One region of the Kitasatospora sp. NPDC006697 genome, then DNA from elsewhere that is predicted to be linked to it. Evidence: riboswitches for the same ligand, from Rfam matches in the RefSeq annotation. Region 1 holds a riboswitch; each other region holds the start of a gene.

The links. A riboswitch is a leader RNA that binds a small molecule or an ion and turns the genes downstream of it on or off. The one in region 1 is predicted to bind cyclic di-AMP.
Region 2: it holds a riboswitch for cyclic di-AMP, as region 1 does, so the genes downstream of both, ACFYNO_RS30510 (transglycosylase family protein) here and ACFYNO_RS09980 (transglycosylase family protein) in region 1, are expected to answer to the same signal.
Region 3: it holds a riboswitch for cyclic di-AMP, as region 1 does, so the genes downstream of both, ACFYNO_RS33375 (M23 family metallopeptidase) here and ACFYNO_RS09980 (transglycosylase family protein) in region 1, are expected to answer to the same signal.

The regions. Positions count from the first base shown of each region.
Region 1 is NZ_JBIAGU010000005.1:241,152-251,270, reverse strand. It holds gene ACFYNO_RS09990 (APC family permease) at 1-505, opposite strand, end outside; gene ACFYNO_RS09985 (MarR family winged helix-turn-helix transcriptional regulator) at 928-1,353, opposite strand; cyclic di-AMP (ydaO/yuaA leader) riboswitch at 1,690-1,852, shown strand; gene ACFYNO_RS09980 (transglycosylase family protein) at 1,858-2,850, shown strand; gene ACFYNO_RS09975 (YchJ family protein) at 2,908-3,342, shown strand; gene ACFYNO_RS09970 (NUDIX domain-containing protein) at 3,378-3,881, shown strand; gene ACFYNO_RS09965 (isocitrate lyase/phosphoenolpyruvate mutase family protein) at 3,935-4,774, shown strand; gene ACFYNO_RS09960 (GNAT family N-acetyltransferase) at 4,778-5,677, opposite strand; gene ACFYNO_RS09955 (GNAT family N-acetyltransferase) at 5,718-6,254, opposite strand; gene ACFYNO_RS09950 (MarR family winged helix-turn-helix transcriptional regulator) at 6,442-6,936, opposite strand; gene ACFYNO_RS09945 (DUF4386 domain-containing protein) at 7,026-7,730, shown strand; gene ACFYNO_RS09940 (SDR family NAD(P)-dependent oxidoreductase) at 7,769-8,539, shown strand; gene ACFYNO_RS09935 (Type 1 glutamine amidotransferase-like domain-containing protein) at 8,936-9,670, opposite strand; gene ACFYNO_RS09930 (acyl-CoA dehydrogenase) at 9,878-10,119, shown strand, end outside.
Region 2 is NZ_JBIAGU010000028.1:6,194-16,312, reverse strand. It holds gene ACFYNO_RS30520 (LacI family DNA-binding transcriptional regulator) at 1-760, shown strand, start outside; gene ACFYNO_RS30515 (hypothetical protein) at 840-1,040, opposite strand; gene ACFYNO_RS30510 (transglycosylase family protein) at 1,214-2,428, opposite strand; cyclic di-AMP (ydaO/yuaA leader) riboswitch at 2,436-2,579, opposite strand; gene ACFYNO_RS30505 (hypothetical protein) at 3,114-4,103, opposite strand; gene ACFYNO_RS30500 (DUF397 domain-containing protein) at 4,575-4,811, shown strand; gene ACFYNO_RS30495 (ATP-binding protein) at 5,063-5,617, opposite strand; gene ACFYNO_RS30490 (helix-turn-helix domain-containing protein) at 6,002-6,874, shown strand; gene ACFYNO_RS30485 (TetR/AcrR family transcriptional regulator) at 6,887-7,522, opposite strand; gene ACFYNO_RS30480 (MFS transporter) at 7,734-9,260, opposite strand; gene ACFYNO_RS30475 (MarR family winged helix-turn-helix transcriptional regulator) at 9,348-9,761, shown strand; gene ACFYNO_RS30470 (M56 family metallopeptidase) at 9,785-10,119, opposite strand, start outside.
Region 3 is NZ_JBIAGU010000033.1:17,548-27,666, forward strand. It holds gene trmB (tRNA (guanosine(46)-N7)-methyltransferase TrmB) at 1-231, shown strand, start outside; gene ACFYNO_RS33330 (PrsW family intramembrane metalloprotease) at 336-1,292, shown strand; tRNA gene ACFYNO_RS33335 (tRNA-Met) at 1,340-1,413, shown strand; gene ACFYNO_RS33340 (hypothetical protein) at 1,846-2,934, shown strand; gene ACFYNO_RS33345 (hypothetical protein) at 2,942-3,676, opposite strand; gene ACFYNO_RS33350 (hypothetical protein) at 3,902-4,510, shown strand; gene ACFYNO_RS33355 (hypothetical protein) at 4,578-4,988, shown strand; gene ACFYNO_RS33360 (sensor domain-containing protein) at 4,996-5,685, opposite strand; gene ACFYNO_RS33365 (GNAT family N-acetyltransferase) at 5,765-6,337, opposite strand; gene ACFYNO_RS33370 (hypothetical protein) at 6,381-7,295, shown strand; gene ACFYNO_RS33375 (M23 family metallopeptidase) at 7,299-8,123, opposite strand; cyclic di-AMP (ydaO/yuaA leader) riboswitch at 8,134-8,286, opposite strand; gene ACFYNO_RS33380 (YiaA/YiaB family inner membrane protein) at 8,451-8,738, shown strand; gene ACFYNO_RS33385 (alpha/beta fold hydrolase) at 8,854-9,678, shown strand; gene ACFYNO_RS33390 (TetR/AcrR family transcriptional regulator) at 9,678-10,119, shown strand, end outside.

The sequences.
Region 1 (10,119 bases):
TGATCGCGGCGAAGATCGCCAGCAGGGCGGCGGCCACCACGAAGCCGGCGGCGGTCAGGGTCTGGTCCTTGTGGTGCTGCAGGCCGGAGGCCCAGGTCCAGTGCTGGGAGTAGCCGATCATCGCCTGCACCTCGATCGGCGCGATGGTGGCGGCCTGCAGCCAGGTGAACCAGCCGAAGCTCATGCCGACGAAGCCGCCGAAGGCGTAGTGCGGGTAGCGGGCGGTGCCGCCGGCCACCGGGAAGAGGCCGCCGAGCTCGGCGTGCACCAGGGCGAGCAGCACGATGGCGACGGCGCCGACGCCCCAGGAGAGCATCGCGGCGGGTCCGGCTGCGCGGACGGCCTTCTCGGCGCCGAACAGCCAGCCGGAGCCGATGATCGCCCCGACCGAGGCCCAGAGCAGCCCCGCCAGCCCGACCTCGCGGCGCAGCGCGTGCCGTCCGCGGCCGCGTCCGCCGTTGGGCCGGCCGTTGGGTCCGCCTGGTGCCGGATGTGGTGCGGCCATGGGGGCGGGCCCTCCGATCGACGGCGGTGGCGGTGACTGGGCCTGACGCTGCCTCAGATCGGGGGCGGGCCGGGCGGTGCGCGCGGGAGCGGCGGCGGAGCGCCAGCCATCCGGCGCAGTCATATCGGCTGAAATGAACGGGGTGCGGCGGCTGATCCATGACGGTTGCTAAACGCGGGCGCGCCTGGCAGGCTCTTCACCGCCAGACCTGCGGACCCGCCGCCCAGTACCAGAGGACGTCCCGTGCGCAGCAGACCCCCGCTTGAGCGGACCACCCGGCCCGACGCCTCCGACCTCGCGTCCGGCCCCGCGTCCGGCCTCGCGTCCGGCCCCGCGTCCGGCCTCGCGTCCGGCCTCGCGTCGGCCGGCCCGAGCCGCCTGGACCGGGTCCCCCTCCCGGTCCAGGCCTCCGCTCCGACCCGCTACGCGCTGAGGTTGCGCTCCACGGCGGCCAGCAGCCGGACCAGCTCGGCGCGCTCCCCGGAGTCCAGCCCGGCCACCGTCAGCTGCTCCAGGTCCCGCCAGATCCCGCCGACCTGCTCGCGCAGCGCCCGCGCCGCCGCCGTCGGCTCCACGATCACCGCCCGCCGGTCCAGTGCGCTGCGGCTGCGCCGGACGAACCCGGCCTGCTCCAGCCGCTGCACCATCCGGGTCACCGTCGAGGCGTCCAGCCCCAGCAGCTCGATCAACTCGCCCTGCGGCAGCGCCCCGCGCTCCCAGAGCGCCATCATCAGCAGCTCCTGCCCGGCGTGCAGGCCGGAACGGCGCAGCATCCGCTCGGCGGCGGCCCGGTGCAGGCGGGCCACCCGCGCGATGGCGTGGCCGGTGGTGTCGGTGGAGGCACTCACGCGCTGATTGTACGCACAACGGGGAGCCCTTTCGGAATAGCGGATACCCTGGGATCTCCCTTGCCATAAAAGGACCTTAAGTGTGCCAATTTGTATAGTTGGCCGGACAACTTATTCACGTTGACGGCACGACAACCCCACCCGGCGCGCGACCCACGACCGCACCTTCCGTCCACCCCGTCGGGACAGCGTCCCCACATACGTGATTCTCATGTGATGTGTGCGATGCGGGGTTGTTATCGAGATGATGATCCGTCTAGTCTCCCTGCCAGGCCCGCTCACGCGGGCACCGGACGCGGCACGCCGAACCCTGCCCACCACGTCCGCGGCTCCCGACACCACGACTCGTCAGGGCAGGGACGGGGGACCCAGGTTCTCCACCGCCGTCCCGCACGGCTAGGGGTGAAGCCGGGCGCAGGGGTATTCCGCTGCGGCCGGCCGGGCCAACCTCACCGGCCCGAACCCGACAGCTCACCTCGCAGGCGTGCGGAGAGGGACATCTTCATGGTCTTCACCGGACCGGGCCGGCACCGCCGCCCGACCCAGGCCGAACGCGCCGTCGCCACCGCCACCGTGGTGGGCGCCGGGCTGGCGCTGCCGCTGCTCGCGGCCACCGGCGCGCACGCCGCCCAGGCTCCCGACTGGGACGCGCTCGCCCAGTGCGAGACCGGCGGCAACTGGACCATGGACACCGGCGACGGCTACTACGGCGGGCTGCACCTGACCCAGCGCCAGTGGGACGCGCACGGCGGCGACCTGTTCGGCGCGGAGCCCTCGCACGCCACCAAGGCGCAGCAGATCACGGTGGCGGGCGCGGTGTTCGCCGACGAGGGGCCGAGCGCCTGGCCGTCCTGCGCGACGGCCGCGGGGCTGACGGGTCAGGGTGACCAGGGCGGGCAGGGCGGCCAGCCGAGCGCGGCGCCTACGGCTGCGGCCACCGCCACGCCCACCGCCGCGCCGACGCCCGCGCCGGGCGATCCGGGGACGGCCGCGCCGGCTCCTGCCGCCACGCCCACCGCGGCGCCGTCGGCGGACCCGACCGCCGCGCCCACGCCCACCGCCGGGAGCTCCACCGCCGCGCCCGCGCAGCCCGCGCCCGCGGCCACCTCGACGCCTCCGGCCGCACCCGCGCCCTCGGCTTCGGCCGCGCCCACCCAGGCGCCCGCGCAGGCGAGCACCGCCCCCGCTCCCGGGCAGTCGGCGCCCGTCTCCGCCCCGGCCACCAGCGCGCCGGGCGCCCCCGCGGGCACGCCTGCGCCGGTCGCGACGCCCGTCACTCCGGTCATGCCCGTGGTGCCGGTGGTGCCCGCCTCGCTCGCGGCCGCCCCCACGGCCGCCCCCGGCGGCGAGTACACCGTGGTCGGCGGCGACACCCTCTCCGGCATCGCCTACGCCCACCACCTGGACGGCTGGCAGCAGTTCTACCAGCAGAACGCCGGCGTGGTCGGCGACAACCCGAACCTGATCTACCCGGGCCAGCAGCTCCACCTGTCCTGACGCGCTCGGCGGGGCGAACGGTGCGTCCACGGCCCGACGAGCCGTCACAATGGACCCATGTCCCGACGCACCGCCCGCCCTGCCAAGCGCCCCGCCGCGCCCGTCCTCCCGCAGGACTGCCCCTGCGGCCTGCCCGCCGCCTACGCCGACTGCTGCGGCCGGCTGCACCGCGGACTCGCCCCCGCCGCCACCGCCGAGCAGCTGATGCGCTCGCGCTACAGCGCCTTCGCCGTCCGGGACACCGCCTACCTGCTGCGCAGCTGGCACCCCGACACCCGCCCCGCCGAGCTGGACCTGGCGCCCGCACTGAGCTGGGAGCGGCTGGAGATCATCGGCAGCACCGAGGGCGGCCCGTTCCACACCGCCGGCACGGTGGAGTTCCGCGCCCACTACCGCGAGCACGGCGTGCCGGGCAGCCTGCACGAGAACAGCCGCTTCCTGCGCCACGAGGGCGCCTGGGTCTACCTGGACGGCGACCACTGCGACGACTGACCCCGCCCGCACCAGTCCTCCAGGAGAGCTCCGCGATGGCCCAACTCCCGCTCGCCGACCACCTGCGCACCCTGCCGCACGGAATCCTGTTCGGCCTGGTCCACTTCACCGACACCGAGGGCAACCCGCTGCTGCTGAAGTCGGTCTACGACCCCGAGGTCTGGCAACTGGCGGGCGGCAACCTGGAGTTCGACAGCGAGCCGTGGCACTGCGCCCGGCGCGAGGTGCTGGAGGAGACCGGCCTGGTGCTGCCCGCCGAGCCGGCCGCGCCGCTGCTGGCGCTGCTCTTCCTGCCCGCCGCGGGCGAGTGGCCGTTCCGGGTCGGCGTGGTCTTCGACGGCGGCGCGCTCAGCGCCGAGCAGCTGGCCGGCCTGGTGCTGGACCCGGCCGAGCACACCGAGTTCGCCGTCCGCCCGCTCACCGAGTGGCGCACCGTGCTGAGCCCGGTCCGGCTGGCGCTGGTGGAGGCCGTCGCCGAGGCCCGCCGCACCGGCCGGGCCGCCTACCTGCACCTGCCGGGCCCGCGCAGGCCGAGCTGAACCCGCGCCACCCCGCACCGACACCTTCGACCCACCCGACGAGAGGACCCGCAGTGTCGCCGACGACCACCGAGGACCAGCAGCGCCGCGCACTCGCCTTCCGAGAACTGCACGCCGGTCCGGGCGCCTTCGTCATCCCCAACGCCTGGGACGCCGGCACCGCCCGGCTGCTCACCGGCCTGGGCTTCGCCGCCCTGGCCACCACCAGCGGCGGCCTGGCGTTCAGCCTGGGCCGGGGCGACGGCGCCAACCTGGTCACCCGCGACGAGGCACTGGCCAACGCCCGCGCCCTGGTCGCCGCCTCCCACCTGCCGGTCTCCGCCGACCTGGAGAGCGGCTACGGCGAGGACCCGGAGCAGGTCGCCGAGACCATCCGGCTGGCGGCCGCGAGCGGCGTGGTCGGCGGCTCGATCGAGGACGCGACGGGCGACCCGGACGAGCCGCTGCACCCGTTCGCGGAGGCCGTCGCCCGGGTCCGCGCCGCCGTGCTGGCCGCGCGCGAACTCGACTTCCCGTTCACGGTCACCGCCCGCGCGGAGAACTTCCTCTACGGCAAGCCCGACCTGGACGACACCATCCGCCGCCTCCAGGCCTTCGAGGCGGCGGGCGCCGACGTCCTGTTCGCCCCCGGCCTGCCGGACGCCGAGTCCGTGCGCGCCGTCTGCTCGGCCGTCTCCCAGCCGGTCAACGTCCTGGTCGCCGGTCCGCTGCTGGAGCTGACGGTCGACCAGCTCACCGAGCTGGGCGCCCGCCGGATCAGCCTGGGCTCGGGCCTCTCCCGGCTCGCCCTCACCTCCACCGTCAACGCCGCCCGCACCATCCAGCACACCGGCACCTTCGCCCCGATCGCCGAGGCCCTCCCCTACGGCACCGTGAACGCCCTGCTCAGCTGAGGCTCACCCGAGGTCGATCGCCAGCTGGCTGCCGATCTCCCGGTACCCCAGCGCCACCGCCGCCCGCCGCGAGGCGGGCACCCGCGCCCGCCACTGCGGCAACAGCCCCGCACCGAGCGCGTGCGCGGTGGCCGCCGTCCCCGTCACCCGCACCAGACCGCGCCCGCGCCACGCGGGCGCGGTCAGCACGCTCAGGTGCGCGCCCCGCCCCGCCCACACCTGGTACCCGGCGGCGGCCACCACCTCGCCGTCCACCCGCACCACGAAGGCCGGCGAGCCGATCTCGAACAGCCCGGCCTCCTGGGTGTCGTCCTCCCCGGCCGCCTCCTCCAGCCGCCGCAACGCCGGATCGCTCCCGGGCAGTTGCTCCACCGCCCACTCCCCCGCCGCCACCGGCCGGAACTCTGCCTCGTCCAGGTACGCCAACGCCACCGGCCCGAGCACCCGCGCCTCCGGGAAGACCGCCCCCAGCTCCGCCACCCCCGCCTTCGCCAGCCCCTCCCGCACCATCCGCGCCACCCGCTCATCGGGCGCGCTCGCGATCACGGACCCGGCGACCTCCACCACCCCGGCCCACCCCCAGGGCGCGAGCGCCGCGCCCTGGGCGAGGACGGGGGTCACCTCGCCATCACTGAAGCGGGCTGCGCCGCCCAGGAGCTCGACCCACATCCGACGAGCCCTGGCGACTATCTGATCATCACTCATGCGACCATCATCCATCGCACTGTGCGCTGGTCGTGCCCGACCCGCTGCCGGCCCGGCGATGGCCAGAGCGGCGGCGTCCAGCGGGTGCGCGGTGGTGCTCGTGCCCCAGCGGTGCCAGTGCGCGATCCGCTCGCGCAGCTGCGCGCCGGCCGCGGTCGCGCCCAGCGCCTCCCGGCGGGCGGCGGGCGGGATCGCCACGGCGTCGAGCGGCGGTGCGACGGGGTGCCTTCAGGGGCTGCTAGCAGATCCTCAGCCGCGCCCGCACAGTCGCCCGCTCACCGGGCCCGAGGTTCCGGTTGCCGTGCGCCGCCTCCCCCGGTGCCTCCAGCACGAAGCCGAGCCCACCGAGGAACTGTGCTCCCGGCCGCCACCCCTCCGCGACCGACGCGACGACCTCGGTGCAGCCCTCCGCCGTCAGGGAGTCGATGAGTGCCGAGGCCACGGCCCGCCCCACGCCACGCCGACGGCAGTCGGGGTGGATCAGGAACATCCCGACCGAACACGCACCACGCTCGGGGTACTCCCGGACCGCGTCGACGAGACCGACGATCCGCCCCCCGGCCTCCAGCACCAGGATGGCCTTGTTCTCGAACTCCGCCCCCTCGGGCAGTCCGTAGTAGAGGCTCTGCACATCACCCGGCATGGCCGGCTGCCCGTGCGCGTACCCGAACCAGTCCTCGCAGGCCTCGAACAGCTCGAGCACACCGGCTTCGTCCGCCGGATCGAGATCACGGATCCGAAGGCGGCGACCGCCCGAGTCCACCTCCAGCAGCATGCCGACCACCGTACGCTCACCTCCCGCACGGCAAGCCCATCGCCGCGCCGCCGCCCGTCCCGTCCCGCCTCGCCTGCCCGGACCGGGCCGCCCCATGCGTCCCGAGGCAACAGCCGGAACCGGTCGACGACATGACGCACCTACAGCACCGCACCGCCCGGCCGCTCACCGGCTCCGCCGCCGCCCGTCACTTCCCCCGCACCGTGCGGAACCCCGGGTGCACGCCGGGCACCAGGCCCTGCGCGTCCGCGACCCGCCGCAGCAGGGCGATGAACTGCTCGCGCTCCTCCCCCGACAGCGACTCGCACATCTGCCGCTCGTGCTCCATCGCCACCTTCGCCAACTCCCCCAGCAGCGCCGTGCCCTGGTCGGTGAGGTGGAGGGCGTAGAGGCGGCGGTCCTCCGCGTTGCGGCGGCGTTCGATCAGGCCGCGCTGCTCGAGGCCGTCGGCGAACGGGACGAAGCGGCTGGGCGGCATGCCGAGGTCGTCGGCGAGTTCGCGCTGACTGCGGCCGGGGGCGCGGGCCAGGGTGCGCAGCAGGCCGGCCTGGGCGGGGGTGAGGTCGAGGACGGCGATCCGCTCGGCGAAGCGCTCGGCCGCGTGGGCGCCGAGCTGGGCCAGCAGGAAGGCCGCGCCGCCCTGGGCCGGGGGGCGGCCGGCGGCCCCGGGGTTCGTAGTCATGGGGACATGATAGCCGCTTGACAATCGTTCCATTGTGTAATCATTATCTTGTGTATACCGCTACTCCGGGAGAAACCGAGAGGCCCGCCATGACCACCACCACCCCGCCCCCGACCCCCATCGCCGCCCCCGTCCCCAAGCCCGCGCGCCGTCCGCAGTCCGGACCGCCGCTGCTCGCCCCGGCGATCGCGGTCGCCGTCGTGACCATCGCCTACGCCGTGGTCAACCGCTCCACCCCGCATCCGGAGGCCTCGGGCGCCGCCGTCCTGCAGTACGCGCAACAGCACGGCGGGACGGCGCGGTTCGGCGCCTTCCTGCTGCTCTCCTCCGCGGTGCCGCTCGCGCTCTGCGCGGCGGTGTTCTACCGGCGGCTGCGCGCGCTCGGCATCACCGCGCCCGGGTCGGCGATCACCCTGGTCGGCGGGGTGCTGGGCGCCGGCGCGCTCGGCATCAGCGCCACCGCCGCCTGGGCGGGCAGCCGCCTGCCGGCCGACTCGCCGACAGCGCTGGCCCGGGCGCTCGCCGACATCTCGTTCGCCGCCGGCGGCCCGGCCTTCGCGGCCGGATTCGCGGTCTTCGCCGCCGGGGTCTCCGTCTCCGCGCTGAAGGCCCGGCTGCTGCCGCGAGCCGTCTGCTGGCCCGGCCTGGTGATCGCCGCCGCCGGAATGCTCGGACTGCTGGGCCTGCTGGTCAGCGGCTTCGCCTACCTGCTGCCGGTGGTGCGGTTCGGCGGCCTGATCTGGCTGCTCTTCGCCGCGGCCCTGCTGCCGGCCACCCGCCCCCGCACCACCTGACCCCTCGGACAACGCCGACAGCGCTTAGGAGCCCCACCATGACCAGCACCACCCTCCACCCCAGCCTCGCCGCCAAGACCGTCCTCGTCACCGGCGGTTCACGCGGCATCGGCGCCGACACCGCCCGGGCCTTCGCCGCGCAGGGCGCCAAGGTCGGCGTGGTCGGCCGGGACACCGCCGCACTGGCGGACGTCGTCGCGGGGATCACCGAATCCGGCGGCACCGCCCTCGCCCTGACCGCCGACGTCACCGACGCCGCCGCGGTGGCCTCCGCCCGGGACGCCGTCGAGTTCCAGCTCGGCCCGGTCGACGTGCTCTGCGCCTTCGCCGGCGGCCAGGGCTACCCGGTGAGGTCCACCGAACTGACCGAGCAGCGCTGGCGCGAGGTCCTGGACGCGGACCTGACCTCGGCCTTCCTCAGCATCCAGGCCGTCCTCCCCGGCATGGTCGAGCGCGGCTCGGGGAGCATCATCACCATGTCCTCCACGGCCGGCCGCCAGCCCGGCCAGGCCAACCTCGCCTACGCGGTCGCCAACGCGGGCATCGTGATGCTGACCCGCCACCTCGCCACCGAACTCGGCCCCCAGGGCATCCGGATCAACTGCCTCGCCCCGACCTCCATCCTCACCGAGAAGGTCCGCGCCAACATGCCCCCGGCCGTCCAGGACCAGGTCGCCGCCATCCACCCCCTGCGCCGCCTCGGCCTCCCCGCGGACGTCACCGAAGCCGCCCTCTTCCTCGCCTCCGACGCCGCCTCCTACCTCACCGGCCTCACCCTCGACATCTCCGGCGGCCGCGTCACCAACTGACTCGCCCGCCCGGACTCCCGGGCGCACGGGCGGGCAAGCCCAGACACCTCAACCGGACTGGTGCCACTCACCGAACACGGCCGCACACGCAAGGAAGAGCCCCATGAAGACCACCACCGCTCCCACACCCCGCATGCTCCCGGACGGCCCGAGGTGCCTGAGGACCCGGTTCCGCTGCCGCGCGGCATCCGCCGAAGCCTTGAACCGGGTACTGACTCCGCGGTAGTCGAGCACCAGGAGCATCCCCAGCGCTGCTACCGCGAGACCGCCGACCACAAAGGGAACACGCTCCACGTCAACCCCCTACCGAACGGACCACCGCGATCGTGCGGAGCGGAGCGTAGCACCGCCAAGTCCCGTCGGTAGCTGCGATTATGCGGACAGTACCGCCCGGGCTCACGGCTTCGGCAGCAGCCGCGGCTCCAACCGGTGCTCGACCGCCTTCTCGCCCTCCCGCTCGACCACGTAGGCCGCCTTGCCCTCCGTCTCCGCGACGACCTCCACCAGCTCCGTGCCTCGGTAGACCAGCCCCACGCCGTCGTCCGTGCAGTGGGTGGTGGGCAGGGTGCCGTCGGCGACCAGTTGGTGGACCAGGGGGCGGCGGCCGGGGTCGACGTCGTAGTGGACGCCGTTGCCGTACGGAAGGAGGCCCAACGCATTGGTGATCGGGCGGAGTTCGCGGCCGAAGGAGTCCGTCGTGCCGCCCTGGAACCAGCAGATCGAGCCCGCGCTGACGCCGCTGAGGACCACGCCGGCCTCCCAGGCGCGGCGCATGATCGCGTCGACGCCGTGGACGCGCCAGACGGCCAGCAGGTTGGCGACCGAGCCGCCCATCACCCAGACGACGTCCTGTTCCAGCACGGTGCCCTCGATGTCCGCCAGGTTGGGCATCGGGAAGAGGTGCAGCGGCGTCAGGTCGAAGCCGGCGACCCGGGCGGCCTCGGTCATCCGGCCGGTGAAGAACTCGGCGTCGCCGATTGCCGTGCCGACGTACATCACCCGGGGGCGGCGGCCGTGGGCGCCGGAGAGGTCGACGGCATGGTGGACCAAGGCGTCGAACTCCACCGGGGTGCGGGCACCGGGCCGGTGCCCGCCGGACGTGGCGAGGATGGTGGGTTCAGGAGCAGCCATGGTTCGTGATCATAGAGTGAGCGTGCGTGGGGACTTGCTCCGGGCCGGTGGCGGCGGGCTCCGAGGGCGGCCTGCGCGGGTACGCGCCTGCGGGTGACGGGTGCTCGGTGCTCGGTGTTCGGGGCTGGCGGGAACACGAACGACTACCCGCTGTGATGTGAGCCACAGACCCGTAACCGGACTGACGGATCGTCAATTAATCGATACATGACAACGATTCCGACGACTCGAGCCCCGCTGCGACTCCCCGACACCCCCACACCCCGCCCCGGCAGCACCGCCACCACCCACCTCACCACCCTCCTCTTCGGCTCCGACCGCGACCGCACCCACGCCCCCTGGCGCGCCCTCACCACCGACCCCGCCATGCACCGCGCCCCCGAGGACGCCCCCGCCGACCAGATCGCCGCCTCCTACGACCGCCTGCGCCGGATCAACGCGGTCACCCC
Region 2 (10,119 bases), on a different contig from region 1:
CTACACGCCGGTGCTCTGCACCCAGACCCCCGGCGGCTCGACCGAGGACGAACTGGTCGAGATGCTGGTGGACCGCCAGGTCGCGGGCATCGTCTTCGTCTCCGGCCTGCACGCCGACACCGCCGCCGACCACGACCGGTACGCCAAGCTGACCGGGCGCCAGGTGCCGTTCGTGCTGATCAACGGCTACAGCGAGCGGATCGCCGCGCCGTTCATCTCGCCGGACGACCGGGCCGCGATGTGGATGGCCGTGCAGCACCTGGCCGAGCTCGGCCACGAGAAGATCGGGCTGGCGGTCGGCCAGCGGCGCTACGTGCCGGTGCAGCGCAAGATCGAGGGCTTCACGGCCGCCATGCAGTCGGTGCTCGGCACCGGCGCGGCGGAGGCCGACGAACTGGTCCACTCCACCCTGTTCAGCGTGGAGGGCGGCCACTCGGCGGCCGGCGTGCTGCTGGACCGCGGCTGCACCGCCATCGTCTGCGGCAGCGACCTGATGGCGCTGGGCGCGATCCGGGCGGTGCGGCAGCGCGGGCTGAGCGTGCCCGGCGACGTCTCGGTGGTCGGCTTCGACGACTCGCCGCTGATCGCCTTCACCGAGCCCCCGCTCACCACCATCCGCCAGCCGGTCGAGGCGATGGCCACCGCCGCCGTCGACGCCCTGCTGGAGGAGGTCGGCGGCGAGAGCCCGCAGCGCACCGAGTTCATGTTCCAGCCCGAGCTGGTGATGCGCGGCTCCACCGGGGCCGCCCGGACGCGCTGACGGTCGGTCCGTACGCCGGTGCCCGCCGCTCCCTCGCGGAGCGGCGGGCACCGGCGTTGCCGTGCTGCGGCCGGGCGGCTCAGCCGTCCGTCTCCGGCCGGCGCTCGCGCTGCAGCCGGCCGGAGTCGTCGGGCTCGCCGGTGCGTGCCTCGGTGCGGCGGCTGCGGGCGAGGTAGTCGCGGACGATCAGCTCGACCGCGTCCTGCGGGTTGGCGGCGCCGCTGAGCATCATCACGTCGATGGCCAGATCGGCGTCCAGGCTGACGGTGACCTTGGGCATGGGCTCTCCTCGGGGGCTGAAGATCCCAGCATGACCCCAGGAGTGCCCGACGGAAACCGGGGATGCCCGGTGACGGCGGAAGGCCGCCCCCCGAACGGGGAGCGGCCTTCCGCCCGTCGGCCGGCGGCTGTCGGACACCAGCCGCCGGCCACCTGGTCCGTGGACCGGTCGGGTCAGACCCGGCCGGCGAAGTCCGGGGTGTAGTTGGAGATGGTCTCGAACTTCACGCCCGCGCTCGGGTTGGCGGCCTCGACGTACTGGCCGTTGCCCACGTACAGACCCACGTGGTAGACGCCGGAGTCGGAGCCGTTGTTCGACCAGAAGAGCAGGTCGCCCGGCTGCAGGTTGTTCAGCGAGACCGGGGTGGTGGCGGCGGCCTGGTCGGCGGCGACCCGGGGGATGGAGATGCCGGCCTGGGCCAGCGCCGCCTGGGTCAGGCCGGAGCAGTCCCAGCCGCCGTTGCTGCTGCCGCCCCAGACGTAGGCCTGGCCGACCTTGGACTCGGCGAAGTTGATGGCGGCGGCCATCGAGCCGGTGGCGGTCTGGGAGGAGGCCGAGGCGGTCCGCACCGAGGCGGTGGTGACCGGCGCGGACTGGGCCGGGGCCGGGGTGCTGTCCGAGCTGTCGTCGCTCTGCTGGGCCGGGGCGGCGACCGTCGTGGTGCCCAGGGTCAGCTTCTCACCCGGGTAGATGACGTTCGGGCCCTCGGTCAGCACCGACTTGTTGAGGTCGTAGAGCTTCTGCCAGCCGCCGTCCACGTGGTGGCTCTGGGCGATGGTGGAGAGCCAGTCGCCGGCCGCCACGGTGTAGCTCTGGGTGGTGGTCTGCGCGGCCGCGGTGGCGTCCTGGGAGGCGCCGCGGTGGTGGCTGTGGCGCTCGGCCCGGCCCTGGTCGCCGCCCTGCGCGGACTGCGACTGCTGGGTCTGGGGCTGGGCCTGCTGCGCCGGGGCCGCCTGCTGGGCAGGGGCGGACTGCTGCGCGGAGCCGCTCGGGTCGACCTGGGCCGGGGCGCCGCCCGCGGTCAGGCCCGCCTGGATGGAGCAGACCGGCCAGGCACCGGGGCCCTGGTCGGCGAGCACCTTCTCGGCGACGGCGATCTGCTGGTCCTTGGTGGCCAGGTTGGCCTGCGAGGCGTACTGCGTGCCGCCGTAGGCCGCCCAGGTCGAGGAGGTGAACTGCAGGCCGCCGTAGAAGCCGTTGCCGGTGTTGATGGACCAGTCGTTGGTGCTCTCGCAGGCAGCGACCTTGTCCCAGACCGAGACCGGGGCGGCGGAGGCGGTGGTGGCGGTGATGCACGGCAGGGCCAGGCCGAGGCCCAGGAGGCCGGTGGCGGCGATCGCGCGCTTGGCGGTGCGGGACGGACGGTTCGTGCCAGTCGTGGGCAGCATGAAGACGCGTTCCTCTCCTACGCCTGCGAGGTGAGCTGTCGGATTCGGGCTGGAGTTGCCCGGCCGCGCACTGCGCGGCTTCACCCCTAGCCCCGGTCTCCCGGGGCGGCTTACCTGGTTCCCCCGCTCCTGCCGTGGTCGCGTTTTCGCACCGCCAGCGGTGCCGGTGGCAGGACTCGGCGTCCGGCCCGCTGGGTCCGTGTGACCACGAACGGGGAGCACGTTAGACAGAGATAAGTTGAATCCGCAAACAGCTGTGAGCAGGGTCACAGCGTCTTCACCGGCTCTTCAAGATCGAAGTGTGCTACCAGCTGAGGGGCCGTCGGCTGGGGGCCGGGGAACTCGGCTGCTCCGTACCGGAATTGCCTGGGTTTCAGGCTGATGCGGTGTTCAAAACGGCGGGGCGCCGCGCGGCCGGCCGCGGCCCGGATCTCGGGACGGGGGCGGGCGGCGGCGGGTCGCGGCGCGCCCGAGTTACCAATTCGAGACCAATCGTCAACCCGCAGCCATATGTCCGTTTTGCACCTGCTGTTCATCCATCAGACGTCTGCCGCTAGCCCGCGGCGGTGCGGCGGGAGCGGCGCCGGGCTGCCGAGGGGCTGCCGAGGGTGCGGGGAACGGCGTGAGGCCCCGCTCCGGGTGCGGAGCGGGGCCTCACGGGGTTCTGGGGCGTCGGGGGGGGGGATCAGCCCTCCAGGGCCGCCTCCGCGGCTTCCCGGGCCTGCTCGGCCGGGTCGGCGGCCTGGGCGGCCTCGGCAGCGGCCTGGGCGGCCTCCTCTGCGGCCGCCAGCAGCGGCGGCAGCACCGACAGGTACGCCGAGCCGACCAGCTGAGCCACCGTCGGGTAGGCGCCGACCGGGGCCGCGCTCGGGCAGCCGGTCTCCTCGGAGGCGGTCAGCAGCAGCTCCGCGTCCACCTCGGGGCCGAGCACCAGCGGCGCCAGCGCGGGCCGCTGCGAGCCGGTGGCCCGCAGGTGGTCCACGGCGCCGGCCACCGAGCCGGGCACGTCCAGCGCGGCCGCCACCACCGGCACGGCCAGCCGGGCGGCCAGCAGCACGCCGGTGATCCCGGCCGCGGCGGCACCCTCCTCACCGCCGGCCGTGGTCAGCACCACGCCGTCGGCCGCGGTGGCGATGGCGAACAGCCGGGCCCGGTCGGCCCGGGCCAGGCCGGCCTCGGAGAGCCGCACGTGCACGGCCTCGGCCAGCAGCGGGTGCGGGCCGAGCACGTCGGTCACCGTCGCCCCGGCCTGCTCGGCCAGGTGGTGCAGCTCGGCCAGCGCCGGGTGCGGGCCGGCCAGCAGCGGCAGCAGCACCGGGACGGGCACGCCCGCCTCGGCCGCGGCGTGCAGCAGCTGGGCCACGGTCGGCACCGGCAGCGGGCCCCGGCCGTCCTGCCGGTCCTGGTCCTGCTGCTGGTCCTGCTGCTGGTCCGGCTCGGCGCCGGTCAGCCAGCCGGCCAGCACCTCGATGCCGGGCTGCTCGCCGCGGACCATCGAGATCAGCTCCTCGACCACCGCGACCGACTCCGGCGTCGCCGGGCCCGGCACGGCCAGGACCAGTGCGGGCGCGCCGGTCGGGACCTCGGGCCGCTCGGGCCGACGGTGGCGCCCCCGTGCCCGGGAGCCTGGCGTGCGGACGGGCAGTGGTGCGCCCGGGATGGCTGCAGTGCTCATGGCGCAGCATCGTAGGACATGCGCGCGATCACTCCTCATCCGGCTGCCGGTCGGCGGCAGTGGCCCGGAACTGCACCGATTCGTGGACCACGTCCACACGGAACCCGCGCCAGTCGTCCCCAAGGTGACGGAGAGTGAGGAATCGGCTGCGAAACTGATCGTCATTCCGCGCTGTCAATGACTGAACCGGTCAGGCCCTCGGTGGCGTCCTCTCCACACGGGGTGACGGATCGCGGCCTGATCCACCCTCAAATGTCCGGTTCTGTCCGATGGAATCTGTCGGATTGGCCATGATTTGTCACCGCAGGTGTGACTCCGTGCACGCGCAAAATCGCATGCCGATGCACGTGCATTAGCGTTATCATCACGACAAGTAAGGCATTCGCCCTGCCCGTACGAGCCGGAGGCGGCCGGCGGCCGGAGCGGTCGGGCGCCGAGCGCTATGAGCACTCCAGCTCTTGGGAGAAACCGATGCACCACACGTACAACGGCATGCCGGCAACCGACCTCGATGGCGTGGTCTGGCAGAAGAGCCGGCACAGCAACTCCAAGGGGAACTGCGTGGAGTTCGCCGCACTGCCGGGCGGCGCCGTCGCGATGCGCAACTCGCGCTTCCCGGACGGGCCGGCCCTCATCTACACCCGGGACGAGATCGAGGCGATGCTGCTGGGCGCCAAGGACGGCGAGTTCGACCACCTGGTGGCCTGACCGTCGGGGTGATGAGCCGTCAAGCCGCCTGCTGCACCGGGCGGTCGCAGGTGCACGGAGAGCCGCCGGGGGAAGGGTCCCCATGGCGGCTCTGTGCTGCCGGGGGCCGCTCGCCGCCGTCCCCGCCGCCGTCCCCGTGCCCTTTCGCGCTCCCGCCCGCATCCGCGTCCCCGCCCGGGCCCGGAAACGGCGAAACGCCGCGCGGCCGCGCGGCGTTCGGTGCACGTTCGGGGGGAGTACTGCTGCTGCGATCAGGCGGAGCGGCGGTGCCGCCCGCTCACGGTGCCGTCCAGCACCACCGCGGCCTGGGCGCAGGAGGACTCGTCGGCCTGGAAGAGCGCCCAGACCACCTTGCCGGTGCCGGAGGCCAGCGGGTGCCAGCCCCAGGACTTGCTGAACGAGTCCACCAGGTGCAGACCCCGGCCGGACTCGGCGACGAAGTCGGCCTCCCTGGTGACCGGGCCCTCGCTGCTCGGATCGCTGACCGCGCAGACCAGTTGGGGACCGCGGTGGACCAGGCTGATCCGGATCGGCAGCGATATCCGGCCGTCTGCAGGGCCGGCCTGCACCGGGAACGGCTGACGTCCCGGCAGATCCGCCGCGCTCGGCTGTCCGATCGCGTGCCGCAGTGCGTTGGTCACCAACTCGGAGGCCACCAGCGCGACATCGTCGAACAGATCGCTGAGACCCCAGTCCTGCAAGGAGGTTCTTGCGAAGTCGCGAGCAGTCTTCACCGCGTCATAGCGGGGTGCGAGGGTGCACGTCACCACGTCAGGATCGACGGCCAGGGCCGTACCGGTGCCCATGAAGAGCTCCTCCCATAAGGGGGCGGACACGGCTGGACCCGGCGGGGTCATGCCGGTCACCTCCGACTCGCTCGGCCGCTTCGCCAACCTCCCGACCACGTACAAGGGGTCGACAGAGGAGCCTGCGGGACTGTCACAGGGGGCGTGCAACTGCACGTGCACCATCGTGCTCTGTGCTCACGGCGGATGCAAGAGTCGATTCACGTGCAGTCGCATCATTGGCATATGCAGGAGCCGGATGCACGTGCATCGGAACGTGCCGATGGATGTGCCGATGGACGTGCTGATGCAAAATTGGTAGATCCTTGTACTGGTACAGGCACGCTGAGCGGCCGGATGATGGCAGACTGTGCGCTGATTTCCTGAGGCGGAGGTTCCCAAGGCATGACCACAGTGCAGCCCGGCGGCGGTTCGATGGTGCGCCGGATCCTCCTGGGCTCCCAGCTGCGCCGGCTGCGCGAGGCACGCGGTGTCACCCGCGAGGACGCGGGCTACGCGATCCGGGCCTCCGAGTCCAAGATCAGCCGGATGGAACTGGGGCGGGTCAGCTTCAAGGAGCGCGACGTCGCCGACCTGCTCACGCTCTACGGCGTGACCGACGGCGGGGAGCGCGAGTCGCTGCTCGGCCTGGTCCGGGAGGCCAACAAGTCCGGCTGGTGGCACAGCTTCAGCGACGTCCTGCCGGGCTGGTTCCAGACCTACGTCGGACTGGAGGAGGCCGCCTCGCTGATCCGCACCTACGAGGTGCAGTTCATCCCCGGCCTGCTGCAGTCCGAGTCCTACGCCCGGGCCGTCTTCGCGCAGAGCCGACCAGTGCTCAGCGAGGAGGAGATCGACCGGCTGGTCGGCCTCCGGCTGCGCCGGCAGGCACTGCTGACGGAGGGTCAGGGCCCGCGGCTCTGGGCGGTGATCGACGAGGCGGCGCTGCGCCGCCCGGTCGGCGGCCCCAAGGTGATGCGCGGTCAGCTGCAGTACCTGATCGACGTGGCCGAGCAGCCCAACGTGGTGATCCAGGTGATGCCGTTCCGGTTCGGCGCGCACGCCGGCGAGAGCGGCGCCTTCAGCATCCTGCGCTTCCCGGAGCAGGACCTCGCCGACGTGGTCTACCTGGAGCAGCTGACCAGCGCGCTCTACCTGGACAAGCGGGACGACGTGGACGCCTACGTGCAGGTGATGGAACGGCTCTGCGTGGACAGCCTCACCCCGGAGCGCACCGTCGACCTGCTCAACACCATCCTGACCGAGAGCGAGGGCTGAGCCCCGGCGGCCTCAGGGCTGCCCGGCCTCCAGCCGCGCCGAGCTCTCCGGCTGCGGGGGCCGGCCCAGCTCCCAGGGCAGCCCGTAACGGGAGAACAGGTCGGCGCGGATCGGCGGCAGAGGGGTCTGTGCCCCCGGCAGCAGCACGCCGATGCAGCCGCCCATCAGCGCGCTGCGCAGCACCGCGTGCTCGGCCACCGGATCCGCCGCGCCCCAGTCCGCCAGCACCTCGCGCAGGATCGCGCCCAGCTGCTGCTGCTCCGGGTCCTGCACGAAACCGCCGACGTCCGGGTCGAGGATCAGCGCCAGGTGCGAGCGCATCACCCGGGGGTGGTCCAGCGCCGTGCGCAGCACCTGGTCGATCGCCGCGGCCAGTCGCTCCTCGGGCCCGGCGGAAGGCGCCAACGCGCCCAGCGCGGCCGCGAGTTCCAGGTGCATCAGGCGGTGGGTGGCCGACTGCATCAGGAGTCGTTTGCCGTCGAAGTAGTACGAGACCAGCCCGCGGGCGAGGCCCGCGCGCTCGGCGATGTCGGCGAGCGTGGTCGCGGCGTAACCGTGCTGGTCGACCAGCTCGACGGTGGCCCGCATCAGCCGCCGACGGGAGCGCAGCCGCATCTCCTCGTTGACCGATTCCCCGCGAGGTGCCATCGTGTCAGCTCCGTACGTTGGTTGGTCCTGGGCCAATATACTTTGTCCAGGTGGCCGGCTCGGCGCCCGAGGCGAAGGCGAGCGCGGGCCCGTACGGATCCGGCGCCGGACTCACCAGAACGGGGGACTGGTGAGACCGGCGCCCACCGGAGCGGCATGGGCGCCGATCCGGTGGGCGTGGTGTTCCGGAGGTGCTAGGTCAGACCCGTCATCAGACCCGTTCCCGCGGGGCCGCCTCGGAGTCCGCGGCCCGGCGGTAATCGTAGTCCGGCACGGAGCGCAGCACCTCGGTCCTGCGGCGGTCCAGCAGGGCACCGGCCGCCGTCACGAGCAGGCCGACCAGGGCCACGCCGGTGACCAGCAGCACCGCGTCCCGGTAGCCGGTGAGCTGGGCCGAGGTGCTGGTGCCGCCGTTGCTGCCCGCCGTCAGCACCGCCGTGGTCACGGCGAGCACCAGGGCGTTGCCGATCTGCATCGCGGTGTTGACCAGGCCGGAGGCCAGGCCCTGCTCCTCGTCGGCCACGCCGTTGGTGGCGGCGATGTTGGCCGAGGGGTAGAAGAGCGCGAAGCCGATGCCGAGCAGCACCATGGTCGGCAGCACCAGGCCGAGGAAGCCGCTGTGCGCGCCCAGCCGCAGGAAGAGCAGATAGCCCAGGGCCATCGCCAGGCTGCCCAGCGGCAGCAGCCGCCCGGTGCCGAAGCGGTCCACGATGGCGCCCATCTTGGTCGCGGACAGCGCCACCAGCGCGCCGGCCGGCAGCAGCGCGAAGCCCATCTTCAGGGCCGACCAGTGCAGGGTCTGCTGCAGGTAGAGGGCGACCACGAACTGGAAGCCCGCGTAGGAGCCCATCAGCAGGAAGGCCGTCAGATTGGCCCGGGCCACGCTGCCGTTGCGGAAGATGCCGAGCCGGACCAGCGGGTGTGCGGTGCGCTGCTCGATCAGCAGGAAGGCGGTCAGCAGCACGGCGACGGCGACCAGCGAGCCGATGGTGCGCGCGGAGGCCCAGCCGACCTGCTGCGCCTCGGTGACCGTGAAGACCAGCAGCAGCAGCGCCGCGGTGCCGGTGATCGCACCGAGCACGTCGTAGCCGCCGGCGCCGCGCTGGTGGGCCTGGCGGGGGAGCACCCGCAGGGCGAAGACCAGCGCGACCACCGCGACCGGGACCGGCATCAGGAAGGTCCAGCGCCAGCCCACCGAGGTGAGCAGGCCGCTGAGCACCAGGCCCAGCGAGTAGCCGCTGGCGCCGCAGGTGGTGAAGATCGACAGCGCCTTGTTGCGCGCCGGGCCCTCGGGGAAGGTGGTGGTGATGATGGAGAGCGCCGCCGGGGCGGTGAAGGCGGCGGCGGCCCCCTTCAGGAAGCGGGCGCCGATCAGCAGCCCGCCGTCGTCCAGCACGCCACCGAGCAGCGAGGCGGCGGCGAAGACGCCCAGCGCGGCCAGGAAGACCCGGCGGCGGCCGAGCAGGTCGGCCGCGCGGCCGCCGAGCAGCAGCAACCCGCCGTAGCCGAGCACGTAGCCGGAGACCACCCACTGCAGGGTCGAGGTGGAGAGCTTCAGGTCGGAGCCGATCGAGGGCAGGGCGACACCGACCATGGAGACGTCCAACGCGTCCAGGAAGAGGGCGGCGCAGAGCACGATCAGGGTCCCCCAGAGGCGGGGGCTCCATTGCTCGGCGGTCGACGGAGCGTCAGCGGGTGTTGCCTGCTTGCCGGGTGATCCGTGGTTGGTGGTCGTCATGGAGAGGAGACTACATGCACGTGCATCCAGTGCAAGCGAATTTAATGCGGCTGCAATTTGTTCATGTGCATCTGCTAGGATGCGCCCGTGTCTTCCGACGTTGACCCGGCCCAACCGGCCGATCTGGTGACCGAGTGGCGCGCCCTGCTGGCCCGCCACGCGGCGACGGCCTGCGCCCTGGACCGCGAGCTGGGCGAGCACTGCGGCCTGGGCATGAGCGAGTTCGAGGTGCTGGAGCGCCTGGCCGAGGACGAGTCGGGCGGTGGGCAGCTGCGCGTGCAGGAGCTGGCCGAGAAGGTGCACCTGAGCCAGAGCGCGCTCTCCCGGCTGATCGGCCGGCTGGAGAAGACCGGCCTGGTCGAGCGCCACATGTGCCCCGAGGACCGGCGCGGCGTCTTCGTGCTGCTCTCGGAGTACGGCCACCAGCGCTACCAGGAGGCCCGCCCGCTCCACCGCGAGGTCCTGGAGCGGACGTTGACGGAGCCTCCGGCCGGCGCCTGAGGGCCGTCCCCCGGGCGCGCTAGCTAGCGCAGCGCGCCCAGCCCCGGCGCCACCGCCAGCAGCAGCGCCGCGGCCGGCGCCGCCAGAGCCAGCAGGGTCAGCCGCAGCCGCCCGGAGACGGGCAGCCGCGGCTCGCCGGCCAGCAGCCGGTCCACCCGGCGCGGCGCCTGCGCTGCCTGCCCCGGCGGCAGTCCGCCCGGTCCGAAGACCCCGCGCCCGGCGTTGATCTCCACCATCGCGTGCGCCGTGGTCATCCGGCCGTGCCGGCGGGCCGCCCGGTCGTCGGCGGCCAGCTCCACCAGCTCGCCGACCTGCTCCCGGAAGGCGGTGAAGACCCCGACCCGGGGGAAGCCCGCCG
Region 3 (10,119 bases), on a different contig from region 1:
ACCGACTGGGAGCCGTACGCCGAGCAGATGGCCGAGGTGCTGGCCGCCCGCCCCGAGCTGGTCAACCTGCACCCGGAGGGCGACGGCAGCGGCTGGACCGACGGCCGTGAGGAGGACGGCACGGTGCCCGGCTACGCCCCGCGCCCCGCGTGGCGCCCGGTGACCAAGTTCGAGCGGGCCGGCCTGGCCAAGGGCCACGTGGTGCACGACCTGCTCTTCCGCAAGGTCTGACCCGCGGCGCCCGACCGAACGTGATCTGACGCTCCGTCACGGGCGGTCGACCGACCGTCGAGGAACCCCTGACGGGAAGCGGGATCCTCGCCTACGCTTTCCGGGTGAGCCGCCCGCACCGCCTCCGCACCGCCGGCGGGGCCGCCCTGGTCCTGGCGCTCGGCGGCTGCGCGGTGCTGCTGCTGCGGCTGGTCCAGCGGCAGACCGGCACCACCGGGCTGCTGGTGGGGCTGGGCCTGGCGGTGCTCCCGGTGCCCTTCGTGCTGGCCGCGCTGACCTGGCTGAACCAGGGCGCCCGGTTGCCGCTGCGCCGGCTGGCGCTCTGCCTGGCCTGGGGCTCCTGCGCCGCCACCCTGATCGCACTGCTGGCCAACGGCTGGGCCGGCTCCTGGCTGGTGGCCGCGCAGGGCAGCGAGCGCGGGCAGGCGCTGGGCGCGGAGCTCGCCACCCCGCTGATCGAGGAGACCGCCAAGGGCCTGGTGCTGCTGGCCGTGATGCTGCCGATGCGCCGGCGGCCGCGCCGGGGCACCGGGCCGTCGCCGCGGGCCCGGGTCCGGCTGCGGCACCGGCGGGTCGCCGCCGGCCTGGTGCTGGGCGGCACCACCGCCTGCGGGTTCGCCTTCACCGAGAACGTGCTCTACCTGGGCCGGGCCTTCACCGACGACCAGCAGCAACGGCTGGACTCGATCGGCCTGGGCCTGACCCCCTCGCTGCGCGACTACGACGACACCGTGCACGCCTTCCTGCTGCGGGCGCTGCTGACCCCGTTCGCCCATCCGCTGTTCACCGCGCTGACCGGCCTGGGGCTGGCCGTCTCGCTCGGCTGCGCCCGGCGCTGGACGGCCCGGCTGGCCGCGCCGGCGGGCTGGCTGGCGGCGGTCGCCCTGCACGGCGGCTGGAACGCGGCGGCGGGCCTCGGCACCCACGGCTTCCTGGCGGTCTACACCCTGCTGATGGTGCCCTGCTTCACCGCTCTGGCCGGCCTGGCGCTCTGGGCCCGCAGCCGCCCCGGCGGCCTGCCCCGGCACGCCGCCGGGGCCGCCGTTCCGGGGCAGGGGTGAATCGATTTCCCTTACGTGACGGCATCGCGTACTGTTGTGTTCACCGACGCGGGGTGGAGCAGCTCGGTAGCTCGCTGGGCTCATAACCCAGAGGTCGCAGGTTCAAATCCTGTCCCCGCTACTCAGTAGCACGAAGGCCCGATGGACATCGTCCACCGGGCCTTCGGCCTTTCCCGGGGCCGGCGCGGAAATCCCGGCGATAAATCCTTTGCCTCCCGCTCGGGCGGCTGCCTATGGTGGGCGTCGAACAGTGAAAGGAGGTGATCCTGAGTTGAGTACTAAGACGACTGCGCTCCGCGCGTCTGACTCGCTCGGGCGCGCCTCCGTGGAGCTGTCGGCCTGATCAGCCGGCGCCCCGCGGATGGAACCGCGCAGAAGTAGTCGAGCCCCCGGCGTGCCTCAAGGCGAGGCGCCGGGGGCTTCGGCATCCCCGGGCCGGGCGCCGGCCGGGTGACCGGCAGCTGTTCACCCGCCGGACGGACGCGCGAACGGGTGGGGCGGCGCTACAGTTCGTGCCGTCTGGAGCGGACCGGAGCGAACGGGGAGCGGGCGGATGGCGGGGCAGCTGGGGCTGGACGTGCTGGCGCGGCGCCGGCAGGCGGGCGTGATCGGGATCCTGACCGGGCTGGGCTTCCTCGGCCTGCTGCTCTACACCACCGCGGCACCGCACCCGGTGAGCGCGCTCGGTGCCGGGGTGATGATCTCCTGCGCCACCACCGTGGTCGGCGCGCTGCTCGGCTTCCTCTTCGGCATCCCGCACGTGCTCAGCACCAACAACGCGGCCGGCGGTCCGCCGGCGCCGGGCACCTACACCGCCAACACCAACCTGGAGCAGGTCTCCGACTGGCTGACCAAGCTGCTGCTCGGCGTCGGCCTGACCCAGCTCGGCAGCATCTGGCGGGGCGCCCGGGAGCTCGGCCGGGCGCTCTCCCCCGCGCTCGGCGGGCAGGCCGACGCCACCCCGTTCGCGGTGGCGATGGTGCTCTACTTCCTGGTGCTGGGCTTCCTCGGCGGCTGGCTGGTCACCCGGCTGATGCTGGCCGGCGCGCTGACCCGGGCCGACGGCGCCGCGCTGAAGCTCTTCACCAGTGCCCAGGAGCAGCTGCGCGAGGGCAACGAGGTCGGCGCCGAGGACCTGCGGGTGCAGGCGATGGGCCGGCTGGGCAAGTTCGCCGCGCAGGTCGCCGACCCGGCGCAGCCGCACCCGCAGACCGGGGTCGGCACCGCCCAGCCGGCGCCGGTGGTGGCCCAGATGGCGGAGGTCCGGGCGGCGGCGAAGAACTCCCCCGCCACCCCGGAGGAGGTCCGCGGGCTCTTCGCCTCCGACGACCCGGGCCTGCGGCTGCAGGCGCTGGCGCTCACCCAGGGCAACCCGTCGCTGGGCGACATCGAGAGCGTGCTGGAGTACATCGAGCACCCGCGCAGCGGCTTCGAGCAGTACCACGCGCTGCTGGCGGCCCGCGGCATGCTCAGCCGGCTCGGCCGCGACCAGCGGATCCGGCTGCGCAACGCGGTGGTGAACCAGTTGCTCGCCCCCGACGGCATCCCGGACGCCTCCGACCGGCGCTGGGTGGCGGAGCGGATCCTGGCCAAGCTGGACGCGATCGGCCAGGTGCCGACGCCCCGGCCGTCCGGGGTCTGATCCCGGGTCAGCCGGCCCGCCCGGCGGCGGCCAGCGGGCCGGCGGGCCGCGCGGCCGCCGGCCGGACCCGGTGGCGGCTCAGCACCAGCACGTAGCGCCGGCGGCCGTCGCCGGGGGCCCGGACGGTGCGCAGTTCACTGCAGACCCGGTGGCGGCCGAGCGCCGAGCGCAGTTCGGCCAGGTGCGGGGAGCGGCGGCTGGCCGCGTCGTGCAGCGGGTGCACCCGGACCTCGCCCTCGGGCGCGGTGACCCGGACCAGCTCCAGCAGGCCGGCCAGCTGGGCGGCCGGCGGGAACCGGTCGGGGTAGGCGAAGAGCAGGTAGGAGCTGAGGGTGAGGGCGAACTCCCCGTCGGCGAAGGGCAGCACGGGCAGCGCGGCGGGCAGGTAGCACTCCGGGTGGGCGGCCCGGTCGGCGGCGAACAGCGCCCGGGCCCGGTCCCAGCTGCGCAGGTACTTGTCGTGCGGCTGGTGCCGGGGCGAGAGGTACTGCCAGGGCCGGGCGGCCATCGCCGCCGCCATCACCCGGCGGGCCCGCTCGGCCTCGGCCAGCAGCTCGGCCGTCGGCCGGGTGTACGCCGGGTCGACGGCCACCGCCCGGCAGCCGAGCGCCCGGGCCTCGGCGACCAGGCCGGACGCCCCGCCGGGGCAGTCCAGCAGCGGGCCGGGCAGCGCCGCCAGGGCCGCCCTGCTGAGCCCGAAGAACGCGCAGTACTCGTCCAGCGGCCGCGAGGTGATCAACACGCCGTCCAGCCGAACACGGGTGCGGAAACTCCGCATCCGGACCGGGCCGCCCGAGTGGGGGCTTCCGGTGAACTCGCGGGGCCGCCCGCCGACGCCGCATCAGCCGCCCCGCGAGGGCGGCTCCTTCACCTCCCCCACACGTACCGGGCGGCCTTATGGTGATGCCGCGGGGGCCGCACCGGCTCACGACGCTCCGTCAGGAGCGCTCCTGGGGAGGGGAATCAGGTGCTACTGGGGAGTCATGGGGAACCATCGTGGCGGTTCGGCTCCGACTACCGGAGCCAGCTGCTCTGCTACCCGCTCTGGGTCCGGGAGGTGGAGGGGATCGCGGTGCCGGCCGGGGGGCTGGTGCCGGGTCCGCTGAACGGGGTGCCGGAGAGCGGGCGGCGGGCCGATCCGGCGCTGGCCGGGCCGTGGCGGGCCTGGTGGTGCTCGGCGGTCCGCCAGCACTTCGAGCTGCCGGACGAGGAGATCGTGCTCGACCCGGATGCCGACGGGCAGCTGCTGGGCCCGGACTTCGGCGCCGTCCCGGCGCCGCTGCGCGAGTCGGCCCGGCGGCTCTGGGGGCAGGCCTTCTGGGACTGGCACAGCTCCGGCCGGCGGGAGGCGGTGCGGCGCTCGGCGGGGCGCGGGCCGGTGGGCGAGGTGGTGGCCGAGGTGGAGGCCGAGATCGGGCGCCGCGCCGACCCGTTCGAACTGTCGGTCTGCTTCCTCGACGTCGCGGACCGGGAGATCCGGCGGGCCGGCCCGCGCGCCTTCCTGGTCCCGGAGGCCTTGGAGCCGACCCCCGCCTACCGCCACTGGCTGCACGGCGTGGTCCGGGCGCTGGCCTAGCCGGGGGGCTGGCCGTGCGGGCCCGGGGCTGCCAGGCTGGTCCCGGCCGGCTGGAGGGAAGCTCGGGATGTCACGACGGACAGCGCTCGGCGTGGTGCTGATCGGCGCCGTGGTCGCCGCCGCCACGGCGATCGTGGTGACCACGGAGCCGCCGCGCCCCGCCGCGATCGCCATCACCTCGGTGCCGCGCGGCGAGTGGCTGCGGCTGCAGGACCTCCAGTCCCGGCTGCCCGGGGTCGGCTCGGCCGCCGACTACGACCTGGCCTTCGGCACCCTGTCCGACCGCTGCCTGGAGTCCGAGGCCAACCTCTCCGACGAGGTGCAGTCGGTGCTCGGCCTGCTGCAGCAGCACGGGATAGACGACGAGAACCGGCTCACCGTGATGCGGCACCTGGCCGCCGTACTGCCGACCACCCTGAAGCAGACCTGCGCCACGGTGGCCAACGCCTACGTCACGGTGCGGGAGGAGTCCGCCTGACGCCCGGTCAGGCGGACAGCAGGGCCCGGGCCGCGCCGCGCGAGACGTTGGCCAGTCCGCGGGTCACGGCGGCGGCCAGCAGCAGGACCAGCAGGCCGGCCAGCGAGGCACCGGTCACCTGCCAGAACGAGGACAGGTAGTAGGCGTGGTGCACGTGGCCGCTGGTGTAGTCGAACACCCGGTAGCCCGGCCAGCCCACGTAGCGGTGGAAGACCCAGTTGTAGGCGGGCAGCGCGGCCATCGCCAGGCCGACCGAGTAGAGCGTGGTGCTGAGCGTGAAGCTGAACACCCGCCAGGGGAACATCAGCAGCTCGTGGGCGAAGGCCTTCCAGCCGGCGGCGTCGGCCAGCCCGGCCGTCGCCCGGCCCCAGAAGCCCTCCCGGGCGGCCCGCACCGGGGCCGGGGCCGGCAGCTCGGTGCCGAGCAGCCGGGCGATCCGGCCGCGCTCGACGGCGCCGAGCCCGCGGCAGCCGGCCAGCAGCAGGGCCAGCACCGGCAGCCCGAGCACCGTGACCAGCGTGCCGGCGCCCAGCGCGAAGCAGCTGACGGCCCAGCCGAAGCCGACGGTGCCGGTGAACAGCCCGCCGAGGACGTAGCCGTACTCGCGGGCCAGCCGGCGGGCCAGTGAAGGGGAGCGGCGGGCGGCCGGGACGGTGAACGGGGCGGCGGTGAAGGTGCTCGGGGAGGTCGTCGTCATGCCCTCAAGCCTGCCGGGGCGGGCCGCCCCGGGTAATCCGGCTGTCCGGCGGAGCCGGGGTGGGGTTATCCCCCCGCCCTCACTCCGGCAGCCCGGACCACTCCTGCTCCAGCAGCGAGTACTGCAGCGCGTCGTGCCAGCGGCCGCGCAGGAAGAGGTCGTCCCGGATCCGCCCCTCCAGCTGGAAGCCGGCCTTGCGCAGCACCCGGGCCGAGGCCAGGTTGGCCGGGTCCAGCCGGGCCGCCAGCCGGTGCAGCCCCAGCTCCTCGAAGCCGAAGCCGCAGAGCAGCCGGGCGATCTCGGTGGCGTACCCGAGGCCCCAGGCGTCCCGCCGCAGCGCGTACCCGATGAACGCCTGGCGCTGCTCCTCGGTTCCCTCCACGCCGAGCACCGCGTTGCCCAGCGGCACGGCGTCCTCGCCGTCGGCGGTGCGGGTGACGGCGAGCCGGTAGACGGTGCGCGGGGAGCGCTGCGCCTCGTCCAGGTAGAGCGCCACCTGGTCGGCGCAGTCCTCCCGGTCCCGGGGCTCGAAGGGCAGGTAGCGGGCGGCTTCCGGGTCGCCGAAGATCGCGTGCAGCGCGTCGATGTCGCGCTCCACGTGGTGGAACTCACGGATGGTCAGCCGGGGCCCGGTCAGCAGGACGGGGTGCATGGCACGTACGGTAGTGCGCCGCGGAGCGGCTACGGTACCGGTCATGGACGACGAGGACCTGCGGCTGGCACCCCGGCCGCACACCGCTGAGCTGCTGCGTTGGGCTGCCGAGCAGGGTTTCGGCCCGGTGCCCGAGGGGCCGCTGAACGCGGTCCTCACACTGCTCGAACTGGGTGACGCACGGCTGCACGACGGCTACCCCGAACTGACCTCCGCGCTGCTCCAGGAGCTGCTGTACGAGCGGATCCACCTCTACGTGCAGCCCGCGCCCGGGGAGGATCCGCTGGTCTACGGCGCGGCGGTGGAGCTGCTGATCGAGCACCAGAAGGCCGCGAAGCGGCTGAACGCCAAGCGGCGCGAGCGGCTGCTGGCCGAGGCGCGGTGGCAGGGCGAGCTGCTGGCCGGGCTGCTGCGCCAGCCGCACCTGCTGACCTGGCCCCGGCTGTACGCGCTGCTGCTGCGCGAGGCCGGCGTGGACACCGCCGACGAGGCCGCGGTGCGCAGCTGGCTGGACGGCTTCCGGGAGCTGGAGCCGGCCGGCCGGATCGCGGTGCTGGCGGGCGCGGCCGGCCTGGACCAGCCGGAGGGCGAGGAGGGCTGGACCGAGGGCGTGCTGCTGTCGATCGGGATGGCCACCGACGGCGCCCGGCTGCTGGTGGAGAACCGGCTGATGGAGCGCAGCTACCACAACCTGGCCGGGCGGACCGCGCTCGGCCTGCCGATGCCGGCCGAGCTGTCCGGCGACTTCCCGGAGTTCGAGGCGGCCGTGCAGGCCGAGGCGCTGCGGCTGCTCGGCGAGTGGACGGTGCCCGGGCTGCCGGCGCTGCTGCTGACGGAGTACCAGGAGATCGCGCCGGAGCCGGGGGCCGCCGAGGTGGACCAGTACATCGTCAAGCGCGGCCTGGTCGAGCTGCCGGACATCGCCGGCTGGACGCCCGGCCAGGACCGGGACGCCTGAGGGTCAGAGGGCCAGCCCGCGGGCCTGGAACCAGGCCGCCGCGTCGACCGGCGCGCCGCCGCCCGGGCGCACCTCCAGGTGCAGCCGGGCGGTGCCGGTGCGGCTGCCGGTGGCGCCGACACGGCCGAGCGCCTCGCCGGGGGCGAGCGGGCCGGCGGCGGTGATCGCGGACAGGTGGCAGTACCAGACCTCGGTGCCGTCGGGCAGGGTCTGGATCACCCGGTAGCCGTAGCCGCCGGACCAGCCGGCCGCGGTGACGGTGCCGGCGGCGACCGCGCGGACCGGGGTGCCGACCGGGGCGGAGATGTCCACGCCGGTGCGCAGCTCGGGCCAGGGGGTGGCGGCGGGGAGGTCGACCGGGCGGCCGGGCAGCGGGAGCACGGTGTCCGCGGACTGCTCCTCGGCCGGGGCCTGCCGCTCCGTCAGCTGCCGGGCGGCCGGCTGCTGGGCGGCGGCGCGCTTGGCGGCGGCCTCCTGGGCGGCCTCCAGCCGGGCGGCCTCGGTGCGGGCGGCCTGCTCGGCCTCGGCCCGCGCCGCCTGCTCGGCGGCCTCGTCGGCGGCGGCCCGGGCGGGGTCGGCCTGCTGCTGGATCCGGGCGGCCAGCGCCAGCCCGGGGTCGGCGTCCGGCGCGCTCACGGCGGCGGGGGCCGGCTCGGCCGCGGCGGCGCTGCTCGTGAGCCCGGCGGTGGCGCCGAGGGCGGCGGCCATCGCGGTGACGCCGAGCACCGGGGCGGCGGCGCGGGACTGCCGGGGCAGCCGGCGGGGTGCCTGGTCCCCGGGAGCGTCGGCGTGATCGAGCAGGGCGACCGGGGTGTGCGTCAACGCCACGGGGGGCGCTCCTTTCCTTCCCTCGCGCCTACCGGGTTAGCTGACGGGTTCGGAGCAGGAAGGTCTCCTACGGGCCAAGGCCCGATTCACCCCAAGGAACGTGGTTCCCCGGCTCCCCGGTCTGCACGGCTCCGCAGACCGAAGGATTAGGCGACGCGCACGGTGCCGTCGGGGACGGCGTTGCCGACCGCGCTGCGTTATCAAACGTTAATCCCATGGGCCCCTGATTCCAAGCCACTCTTTCCCCCCAACTCTGGGCTCACCCCGGGTAGCGAACTGAGTACCCGTACTCATGTGGGGCGCGGCCGAGTTGGCGATCCTTCAGGCATGACTTCCTCGGTGCAGCCACGGACCACCTCCGCCTACTACGTGCAGGCGATCCTCTCTTTCGCGCTGGCCGGCGGCGGCCTGGCGATCGGGATCGCCTACCTGCCCGTCAGCGCCTGGATGCGGGCCTTCCTGGCACTCGGCCTGCTCTACACCGTCACCTCCGCGTTCACCCTGGCCAAGGTGATCCGGGACCGGCAGGAGGCCGACGAGATGGTCACCCGGGTCGACCAGGCCCGGCTGGAGAAACTGCTCGCCGAGCACGACCCGTTCCGGGTCGAGAGCTGAGGACGCCCGACCGAAGGGCCTCGGCGAGGGGTTGACGGCTAAGGCTATTAGCCATAGCTTTGTGGGTGTCGGCAACGGCCGGCACCCACCGAAGCGCCCCGCCAGGAGGCCCACCGTGAACAGCACCCTGACCCCTCGGACCCAGTACCTGCGGCTCGCCGGCGGCACCCTCGCCTACGACGAGAGCGACGGCACCGGCACCCCCGTGGTCCTGCTCCCCGGGATGCTCGACTCCCGGCAGGCCTACCGCCACCTGCGCCCGCTGCTGATCGCGGCCGGCCACCGGGTGATCACCATGGACGTGCGCGGCTTCGGCGAGTCCTCGATCGACTGGGACGACTACAGCCCGGCCGCGCTGGCCGTCGACACCCTGGCCCTGCTCGACCACCTGGGCATCGAGCGGGCCGTGCTGGTCGGCAGCTCCTACACCGGCGCCACCGTGGTCCGGGTCGCCGCCGACGCGCCCGAGCGGGTGGCCGGGATCGCCCTGCTCGACGCCTTCGTCGAGCAGGTCCCGCCGAACCCCTTCATGAAGGCGGTGGTCTGGGGCCTCGGCTCGGCGGTGCTGGCCTTCCCCAAGGTCTGGGGCTACTACCTGAACAAGATGGCCTACCCCGGCGGCCCCACCCCCGAGATCGTGGCCCAGAACGCCGTGCTGGAGGCCGCGCTGCGCACCCCCGGCCGCCGGAAGGCCAGCCGCGGCTACGTCCGCGGCGACTCCGGCCCGGTCGGCTGGTCGGCCGGCGTGCGGTGCCCGGCGCTGGTGCTGATGGGCAGCAAGGACCCCGACTTCCCGAAGCCGGAGGAGCTGGCCGACCGTCAGGCCGCCGCGCTGAACGGCCGCAAGGTGATGATCGAGGGCGCCGGCCACTACCCGATGGTCCAGGATCCGCAGGCCGTCGCCGCCGCGCTGCTCCCGTTCCTCGCCGAGGTCGGCTGATGCCCCGCGCCGGACTGAACCCGGACGCCGTGGTCGACCACGCGATCGCGCTGATCGACGAGCACGGCCCGGAGGAGCTGACCCTGGCGGCGGTGGCCGCCCGGGCCGGGGTGGCCGCCCCCTCGCTCTACAAGCACGTGCCCGGCGGCCTGGCCGGACTGCGCCGGCTGGTCGCGCTGCGGGTCACCGGCGAGCTGGCCGACGCGCTGCAGGAGGCCGTCGGCGAGCTGCGCGGCGAGGAGGCGGTGCGGGCCCTGCTGCGCGCCTACCACTCCTACGCGCTGGACCACCCCCGCCGCTACGCCTCGATGCCGCAGGTCCCGGTGCCGGAGGACGAGCAGCTGACCGCCCACGGCGAGCGGCTGGCCGGAGCGATCTTCGCGGTGCTGGCCGGCTACGGCATCACCGACGCCGAGGCGGTGCACGCCGCCCGCGCGGTGC